Regions from separate parts of the Kitasatospora sp. NPDC056531 genome, predicted to be linked through region 2. Evidence: riboswitches for the same ligand, from Rfam matches in the RefSeq annotation. Region 2 holds a riboswitch; the other holds the start of a gene.
The links. Region 2 has a riboswitch for glycine ahead of gcvP (aminomethyl-transferring glycine dehydrogenase). Riboswitches for the same ligand answer to the same signal wherever they lie in the genome.
Positions count from the first base shown of each region.

Region 1 (4,882 bases), on a different contig from region 2:
TCTCCAGGATGGGAAGCGGGTACGACGAAGCGGGCCGCCGCGCGGACGGCTTCGACGTGCGGGTACGGGAGGAGCAGGGGCCGGCCGGGCCCGCGGGGGACTTGGCCGGACCGCGTCAGCGGGCGCGCTTGTAGAACGGCAGCGCCACGACCTGGACCGGCTCGTGCTTGCCGCGCACGTCCACCGCGACGGTGCTGCCGGGGGCGGCGTGGGCCGCGTCGACGTAGGCCATCGCGATCGGCTTGCCCAGGGTCGGGGACGGCGCGCCGGAGGTGATCCGGCCGATCGGGGCGCCCTCGGTGGAGACCACGGTGTACTCGGCGCGCGGCACCCGCTTGCCCTCGGAGACCAGGCCGACCAGCACCTTCGGGGGGTTGGTCTCGGCCGCGGCGGCGGCCTGCTCCAGGGCCTTGCGGCCGATGAAGGCGCCCTCGTTGGTGGTCTTGTCGAAGCGGACGACCCGGCCCAGGCCCGCGTCGAACGGGGTGAGGTCGGTGGACAGCTCGTGCCCGTACAGCGGCATGCCCGCCTCCAGGCGCAGGGTGTCGCGGCAGGACAGGCCGCACGGGACCAGGTCGTGGCCCTCGCCGGCGGCGGTCAGGGCCTGCCAGATCTGCTCGGCGTCGCCCGGGTGGCAGAAGATCTCGAAGCCGTCCTCGCCGGTGTAGCCGGTGCGGGCCAGCAGCACGTCACGGTCGGCCACCCGGGCCGGGAGGATCGCGTAGTACTTCAGACCGGGCAGGTCGGCCTCGGTGGTCTTGGCCAGGATCGCGGTGGACTCCGGGCCCTGGACGGCGATCAGCGCGTAGGTGTCGCGGTCGTCGGTGACGACGGCGTCGAAGCCCTTGGCGCGGGCGATCAGCTCGTCCAGGACCAGCTGCGCGTTGGAGGCGTTGGCGACCACCAGGAAGGCGTCCTCGCGCAGGCGGTAGACGATCAGGTCGTCCAGGATGCCGCCGTCCTCGGCGCAGATCATGGTGTAGCGGGCACGCAGCACACCGAGCGCGGAGACGAAGCCGACCAGCGCGTGGTCCAGCATCTCGCCGGCCTGCGGGCCGGTCACGGTGATCTCGCCCATGTGCGAGAGGTCGAACAGGCCGGCCTTGGTGCGGACGGCGAGGTGCTCCTCGCGCTCGCTGCCGTAGCGCAGCGGCATGTCCCAGCCGGCGAAGTCGGTCATGGTCGCGCCGAGGGCGCGGTGCAGCGCGTCGAGCGCGGTCAGGCGGAGGGACGACATGGCCAGGAACTCCTCGGTCGGGGCACTCAGGGGTGCACGCGCCGGGACCGGACCCGCTCGGGGACCGACCCTGCGCGCGGGCATGCGGCGGCGTGGGTCTCCCCATCTGTCGTCGGACCTGAGAGCTTCACCGCGGCCGCCCGCAGCTGTTTCCAGCATCCAGGACAGCATGGCGGCTTGCACCGTGGGTGGGCGCGCGACAGGGCCGTGCGCCGCTTTCCAGATGTGCCTAATCCGTGCGGTAGGGGGGCCTGAGAGATTCCGGGGAGGACTTGCTCCTTCGGCGCCGGCTGTACCGCCTGAGCGGCACTCCGGGCTCTCCCGCGCGGGTTCGAGCGGCCGGTGTGGAGTTGTGGGGGCCCGCGGCGCATGCCGTCGGACGCGCACATCATGGCACGTCCACGCGTACGAGGGGAGGGGGGACCCGGTCACACGGCCCGGGACCGGACCCGTGCCCTAGCCGGGCTCTAGAATCTGCGCGTCGGCACAGCAGTGGGCGGCCGACCGGCAGAGGGCGGTTCAGGCGCGCATGGGGTACCCGGTGGAGCAGCAGCAGGGGTGGGACGGGCCGCAGGCGGCGCCGCCCGGCGGTGCGTGGCCGGCCAACGAGCTGGAGCAGGTGCTGACCGCCGCGCTCGGCGACCCGGGCGCGACGGCGCGGGTGATCGAGGTGTTGGCCCGCAGTCAGGTGTGGATCCCGCTGCCGGCCGGGGGCGATCCGGGCGGGCAGTCGCTGGACCTGCCGACCATCGAGCTGGCCGGGGCCCCGTACGTGCCGGTGTTCTCCTCGCAGGAGGTGTTCCTGCAGCACGCGCCGGGGATGGCCTTCGCGATCGCGCCGGCCTGGGAGTTCGCCCGCGGACTGCCGCTGGGCGTGGGCATCGCGGTCAACCCCGAGGCCGCGGTGGGCATCCCGGTGCCGCCGCAGGGCGTGGCGGAGCTGCGCCGCGGGCCACGTGATGGCCGCCGCTGGGAGCACACTGAGGACGCTGCGGAGGCGCCGACCGGCGGCCGGGTGGCGCTGCGCGAGCCGGTGCCGGGCGAGGACCCGGAGTACTTCCTGGCCGCCTGCCGGGCCGAACTCATCGCCCTGCCCGGGGTGTTGACCGCGCGCCGGGCGCTGGCCAGCATCGAGGGCGAACCGACCGTGATGTTCGTGGGCGTCCAGTTGGATCCGGGCGCCCCGGCCGACCCGGGCGCGGTGAACGAGGCGCTCGGCCGGGCACTGGGAACCGCGCCGCTGCCGGGTGGCGTCCACCTCGTACTGCTCGACCTCGCCGAGGACCCGGTGGTCGAGTGGCTGCTCACCCGGGTACTGCCTTTCTACACGCGGGCGTGAGCGGGGGTTCGTATCAAGGGCACGTCGCCGTGGCGGTGGCCGGTGCCGCGCCATAGGGTGCGTGCAGACGGTCGACGGGCCGGCTGGGTTGAGGAAAGAGGCGCGGCGAGGTGGGCGCATGAGTGCGGGAGCGGGAACGGGCGGTGTGCCGGGGCCCTGGGGCCAGGCTCCGGCCGGGCGCCCGGCGGCGGATCCGGGCGCGATGGAGCACGCCCTGCGCGAGGTCGCGCCGGAGCGCTACGACGCGTACGAGCGGCTGCTGCACGCGCTGGCCGACGGCCAGGTCTGGATGCTGCTCTGGCACGGTACGCCGGGCAGTCCGGACGCGCAGTACGGGAACATGGAGATCAGCGGCCACGGCTACGCGCCGGCCGTGACCTCGCCCGAGCAGCTGACGGCCTCCGGCTGGGCCCGGGCCCACGAGGTCATCTCCGGGCGGGAGATCGCCGCCTCGCTGTACCGCACCCGCTGGGGCCTGTGGCTCAACCCGCACGCCCCCGGCGGCGGGGTCGGCGTGCCCTGGGCGGACCTGCGGCGGATCGCCGCGGGCCTGGACCGGCTGCCGGCCGGTCCGTTGAAGCTGAGTGAGCCGCAGGTGAACGCCCAGCAGTTCTTCGCGCTGCTGGAGCGGCAGGCCGGTGAGGTGCGCGCGGTCCGGGCGCTGCGCCGGGCCTGGGTGCAGCCGGCGGTGGGGGAGCCGTACCTGGCGATCGGCCTGGACCTGTACGAGAGTTCGCCGCCGGCCGTGGAGGCGGTGCGGGCGCTGATGCAGCGGGCGATCGCGGTGGCCCCGGAGGGGCTCGCGGTGTCCACGGTGGCGATGGCGGACGAGTACGACCCGGTGGCGCTGTGGATGCGCGCCAACGCGCGGCCGTTCTTCGACCGGGAGGCGGGCCGCCCGCCGGCCGGCCCGTACCCGACGGCGGCGCCGTACCCGGGTCGGTCGATGCCGGGGCAGCCGGCATCGGGATGGGCCTACGGCACCCAGCCGCCCGCGCCGGGCTGGGGGCAGCAGCCCCCGCAGTCCTGGCCCGGATACCCCGGCCGCTGATTGCCAAAACCCGTTCCAGCTAAAACCTTTACCGCGAAGCCGACTTGATTCACCATCAGGTCGGCTTCGGTGTTTTCCGGACGAATTACCCCTTCGCCGGAGTCCGCACATCTTGGCATGGCTGTTACAGCCGTGTGAAGAGGGATATGCCAATGACCTGGGAGGTGCATGCACGCAGATCACAGTTGGGCATCTGTCGCTTGTCAGGGCTGGCGCAAGCCTGTTCGGATGGCAGAGAGTTCTGCGCAACGCACCGCGCGTACTGGAAACCCCACAAAGGTGAGCGCGCACGCCGACCGCTCCACCACGCGACGCCCATCCCGCGTGGCGGCAGTACCTGTGCACGAAGCACTGCCGCGAACACCCGCTCCTCCTAAGCACCTCCGCACGTCCGCAGCCGCACCGCCGAAGCCGGCGCCCGGCACCCGTGGGCCGGCCACCGTCGGCGAGGGGACCCAACTGACCATGACCGCATCCGTGACCACCGCCGGGAACGAACCGGAGGCACCAGCCACCGCGAGCCCGGCCAAGACGATCGAGGGCCGCTCCCTCGGTCGGATCGCCTGGACCCGCTTCAAGCGGGACAAGGCCGCCGTCGCCGGCGGCATCGTGGTGATCCTGCTGATCCTGCTCGCCGTGCTGTCCGGGCCGATCGAGTCCCTGTTCGGGCTCGACCCCGACAACCCGAACCCGGACCTGCTGGACGCCAACCTCGGCGGCCTGCCGCTCGGGGACTGGGGCGGCATGAGCGCGGACCACCCGCTCGGCATCGACCCCCTGCAGGGCCGTGACCTGCTCGCCCGCGTGGTCGACGGCTCCTGGGTCTCCCTGTTGGTCGCCTTCGGCGCGACCGTCCTGTCCAACACCATCGGCAGCGTGCTCGGCGTGATGGCCGGCTACTACGGCGGCTGGGTGGACACCCTGATCAGCCGGTTGATGGACGTCTTCCTGGCGTTCCCGCTGCTGCTCTTCGCCATCGCGATCTCCGCCTCGCTCCAGGGCGGCGCGTTCGGCCTGCACGGCCTCCCGCTGCACATCATGGTGCTGATCTTCGTGATCGGCTTCTTCAACTGGCCCTACATGGGCCGGATCGTGCGCGGACAGACGCTGTCGCTGCGCGAGCGGGAGTTCGTCCACGCGGCCCGCAGCCTCGGCGCCCGCGGCCCGTTCATCCTGTTCAAGGAACTGCTGCCCAACCTGGCCGGCCCGATCCTGGTCTACTCGACCCTGCTGATCCCGACCAACATCCTCTTCG
Region 1 is NZ_JBHTTU010000025.1:59,723-64,604, reverse strand. Features, by position in the region: gene gcvT (glycine cleavage system aminomethyltransferase GcvT) at 116-1,237, opposite strand; glycine riboswitch at 1,467-1,571, opposite strand; gene ACFQ87_RS21785 (enhanced serine sensitivity protein SseB C-terminal domain-containing protein) at 1,767-2,576, shown strand; gene ACFQ87_RS21780 (enhanced serine sensitivity protein SseB C-terminal domain-containing protein) at 2,695-3,627, shown strand; gene ACFQ87_RS21775 (ABC transporter permease) at 4,093-4,882, shown strand, end outside.
Region 1: linked by a shared signal. The riboswitch ahead of gcvT (glycine cleavage system aminomethyltransferase GcvT) and the one ahead of gcvP (aminomethyl-transferring glycine dehydrogenase) in region 2 are both predicted to bind glycine.

Region 2 (4,882 bases):
CGCCTCGGCGATCTCCTTGTCGGTGAGGACGGAGCGCTCGGCGTCGCTGACCGGGATGCGCTCCACCCGGACCCGCTCGCGGACCAGCGGGACGCGCCGCTCGACCTGCTCGCTGGTCACGTACTTGCGCAGCTTCGCGGTGCCCAGGACGTGCCACTCGGTGGTGATGTCCAGCCGCTCCTCGCGGCAGGTGATCTCGACCGGGGCGCTCGGGGCCGTGGTGGCGGCGCCGCCGCCGGTGGGCGCCGGGGTGGTTGCGGCCGGGGTGCTCGGGGTCGTGGTGGCGGCGCCGCCGGTGGGTGCCGGGGTGGTTGGGGCTGGGGCGGGCTGCGGCTTCGGCTTCGGCTCGACGAGGGGGGTGGTCGCGGTGGGTGCTGGGGTGGTTGGGGCCGGGGTGCTCGGGGTCGTGGTGGCGGCGCTGCCGGTGGGTGCCGGGGTGGTTGGGGCTGGGGCGGGCTGCGGCTTCGGCTTCGGCTCGACGAGGGGGGTGGTCGCGGTGGTGGCGGTGGGCGCGGGGGTGGTGAGGGTCCGCATGATGGCCTCCGCGGCGGTGTCGGTGCCAGCGGCACTGGGGGCGGTGGCGGTGGTGACGGTGTTGGTCGGGCCGGGCTCGGCGGCGTGGAAGTCGAGCGGCTTGGCGGTCGTGGTGGCCGTGGCGGCCGGAGTGGTGCCGAAGTCGAGGTCGGGCTGGACGGTCCGGCCGGGCTCCTCGGCGGCGGTGTGGCCGTCCACCTCGGCGTCGAGACCGTAGTAACGGTAGAGCTGGAGTTCCTGGGCCGGCGACAGGTGCTGGCCCACGCCGAAGTCCGGGGACTCCTTGACCAGCGACTTGTCGTAGGGCACCCGGAGCTCCTCGCCGGAGAACTCGCTCGTGGTGAGCGGGACGAAGGCGTCCCGGCCGAAGATGCCGGTCCGGACGGCGGCCCACTCGGGCTGGCCGGTGGCGTCGTCCAGGTACACCTCGTCGACCGTGCCGATCTTGTCTCCGTTGCGGTCGACCGCCTTGTGGCCGATGAGGTCTCTGGGGTCGAAGTCGGTCTGCACTCTTTCCTCCAGCTGCGCTGCGGCTGCGGAACTCCCGCAGGTACGGCCGTCGGAGCACCCGTCCCGGCCGTCACTTCACACCAAAAGGCATGAATCGGACCGACGCGACCGGGGTGCGCCGGACGGGCTCGGCGCTAGGCCGTCCGGGGGACGCGCGTAGACCTCGAGTGACCCGACGCACCCGTGATCGGAAGGCCTCCCGCTGGTACCCTGGGCGGCGACCGCCGAGCCCGCGCGGGAGAGTCCCCGACGGCGAAAACCGCTGGTCGGGGCGCCGAAGGAGCAACTCCTCCCCGGAATCTCTCAGGCATCCGTACCGTGCGGGATAGGTCACTCTGGAAAGCAGGGCAGGAGCGTCGGCGCGGGAGCCGGCGATCACCACCCTCACCGACGGTGCAAGCCGACGGAGCGCCGACAGCGCGACGTGCGGGCGAAGCTCTCAGGTCCCGATGACAGAGGGGGAGGCCTTCCGGGTTCGTCCGCCCAGGCGATCCGCTGTCCGCAGCGGAACGACCGGTCGGCGTGCGTGCCCCCGCCGGTCCGTGACCAGGAGGCCTCGACCACCATGAACGCCCAGCCGAACGCGGGACGCCCCACCGGCGCCTCGACCCTCACCGAGCTTGAGCTGGCCAGCCCCTTCGAGAACCGCCACATCGGCCCCGACGCCGCGGCCCAGGAGAAGATGCTGGCGTCCGTCGGCTACGGCTCGCTGGACGAGCTCGCCGACACCGCCGTTCCCGAGGCGATCCGCTCCATCACCGCCCTGGCCCTGCCCGCCGGTCGCAGCGAGGCGCAGGTCCTCGCCGAGTTGCGCGAGCTGGCGAGCCGCAACAAGGTGCTCCAGCCGATGATCGGCCTGGGCTACTACGGCACCTTCACCCCGCCGGTGATCCTGCGCAACGTCATGGAGAACCCGGCCTGGTACACCGCGTACACCCCGTACCAGCCGGAGATCTCGCAGGGCCGTCTGGAGGCGCTGCTCAACTTCCAGACCCTGGTCTCCGACCTGACCGGTCTGCCCACCTCCGGTTCCTCGCTGCTGGACGAGGGCACCGCGGCCGCCGAGGCGATGGCGCTGGCCCGCCGCGTCACCAAGGTCAAGGGCGGTGTCTTCCTGGTCGACGCCGAGACCCTGCCGCAGACCATCGCGGTGATCAACACCCGTGCCGTGCCGACCGGTGTCGAGGTCGTCGTCGCCGACCTGTCCGAGGGCATCCCGGCCGAGATCGCCGAGCGCGGCGTCTTCGGTGTGCTGCTGCAGTACCCGGGCGCCACCGGTGTGGTCCGCGACCTCGCCCCGGTGATCGACCAGGCGCACGGGCTGGGCGCGATCGTCGCCGTGGCCGCCGACCTGCTGGCGCTGACCCTGCTCAAGTCCCCGGGCTCGCTGGGCGCCGACATCGCCTGCGGCACCTCGCAGCGCTTCGGTGTGCCGATGGGATTCGGCGGTCCGCACGCCGGCTACCTGTCGGTGCGCGCCGAGTACGCCCGCTCGCTGCCCGGCCGTCTGGTCGGCGTGTCCGTCGACGCCGACGGCAACCGCGCCTACCGCCTGGCGCTGCAGACCCGCGAGCAGCACATCCGCCGTGAGAAGGCCACCAGCAACATCTGCACCGCCCAGGTGCTGCTCGCCGTGATGGCCTCGATGTACGCGGTCTACCACGGTCCGGACGGCCTGGCCGACATCGCCCGCCGCACCCACCGCTACGCCGCCGCCCTCGCCGAGGGCCTGCGGGCCGGCGGCGTGGAGCTGCTGCACGGCGAGTTCTTCGACACCGTCACCGCCGTCGTCCCGGGCCGTGCCGCCGAGATCGCCGCCGCCGCCCGCACCCACGGCATCAACGTCCACCAGGACGGCGCGGACCGGATCTCGATCTCCACGGACGAGACCACCACCCGCGAGCACCTGGCCGGCGTCTGGGCCGCGTTCGGCGTCCCCGCCGTCGAGGTGGCCGAGGCCGCCGAGACGCTGCCCGCCGGGCTGCTGCGCGAGGACGAGTACCTGACCCACCCGGTCTTCCACAGCCACCGCTCGGAGACCGCCATGCTGCGCTACCTGCGCCGCCTGTCGGACCGGGACTACGCGCTGGACCGCGGCATGATCCCGCTGGGCTCCTGCACCATGAAGCTCAACGCGACCACCGAGATGGAGGCGGTGACCTGGCCGGAGTTCGGGCAGCTGCACCCCTTCGCGCCGATCGACCAGGCCGAGGGCTTCCTGACCCTGATCCGCCAGCTGGAGCAGCAGCTGGTCGAGGTCACCGGCTACGACGCCGTGTCGATCCAGCCGAACGCCGGCTCCCAGGGCGAGCTGGCCGGCCTGCTGGCCGTCCGCGCCTACCACCATGCCAACGGCGACACCCAGCGTGACGTCTGCCTGATCCCGTCCTCGGCGCACGGCACCAACGCCGCCTCCGCGGTGATGGCCGGCATGCGCGTGGTCGTGGTGAAGACCCTGGTCGACGGTGACGTGGACGTCGAGGACCTGAAGGCCAAGATCGAGCAGCACCGCGACAACCTCTCCGTGCTGATGGTCACCTACCCGTCGACCCACGGCGTGTACGAGACCCAGATCACCGACATCTGCGCCCTGGTGCACGAGGCCGGCGGCCAGGTGTACGTGGACGGCGCCAACCTGAACGCCCTGGTCGGCCTGGCCAAGCCGGGCAAGTTCGGCGCGGACGTCTCGCACCTGAACCTGCACAAGACCTTCTGCATCCCGCACGGCGGCGGCGGCCCGGGCGTCGGCCCGGTCGCGGTTCGCGCCCACCTGGCGCCGTACCTGCCCAACCACCCGCTGCAGGAGGAGGCCGGCCCGGCCACCGGTGTCGGCCCGATCTCGGCCGCGCCGTGGGGTTCGGCGGCGATCCTGCCGATCTCCTGGGCGTACGTCCGGCTGATGGGCGGCGAGGGCCTTAAGCACGCGACCCAGGTGGCGGTGCTGAACGCCAACTACATCGCCAAGCGGCTGGCGCCGCACTTCCCGGTGCTCTACACCGGCCCGGGCGGGCTGGTCGCGCACGAGTGCATCATCGACCTGCGCCCGCTGACCAAGGAGACGGGTGTGACGGTGGACGACATCGCCAAGCGCCTGATCGACTACGGCTTCCACGCGCCGACGATGTCCTTCCCGGTGGCCGGCACGCTGATGATCGAGCCGACCGAGTCCGAGGACCTGCACGAGATCGACCGGTTCTGCGACGCGATGATCGAGATCCGGGCCGAGATCGACAAGGTCGGCTCGGGTGAGTGGGCGGCCGAGGACAACCCGCTGCGCAACGCCCCGCACACCGCCGCCACCCTCGCCGGCGACTGGGCGCACGGCTACTCGCGGCAGGAGGCGGTCTTCCCGGCGGGCGTGAACCCGGCGGGCAAGTACTGGCCGCCGGTGAGCCGGATCGACGGCGCGTACGGCGACCGCAACCTGGTCTGCTCCTGCCCGCCGCTGGACGAGTACGGCGTCTGATCCTCAGCGGACGGACATGGGGCAGGGCCCTGGCAGAACGTTTCTGCTGGGGCCCTGCCCTTTGTCGTTCCCGGTCGGGTCGTCGTTCCCGGTCGGGTCGGCGGCTGCCCCCGCCGGGTGGTCCCGGGCCGTACGGTTCCGGCCGTACGGGTCGGGTCGTCCACCCCCCAGTCCGTGCTGTCTCAGGCCGCGTGGGCGACAGGGCGGCGCGGGGCGATCACCCGGCCGTCGGGCAGCAGCTCTCCGGTGTCCTCGAACAACACGACGCCGTTGCAGAGCAGGCTCCAACCCTGCTCCGGGTGGCAGGCCACCGGCACGGCCGCCTCACGGTCCTCGGACTCGGCCGATGGGCACTCAGGACGGTGCTGGCAC
Region 2 is NZ_JBHTTU010000038.1:14,027-18,908, forward strand. Features, by position in the region: gene ACFQ87_RS27350 (YsnF/AvaK domain-containing protein) at 1-534, opposite strand, end outside; partial or broken gene ACFQ87_RS27355 (PRC-barrel domain-containing protein) at 670-1,044, opposite strand; glycine riboswitch at 1,270-1,373, shown strand; gene gcvP (aminomethyl-transferring glycine dehydrogenase) at 1,610-4,510, shown strand; gene ACFQ87_RS27365 (DUF5999 family protein) at 4,693-4,882, opposite strand, start outside.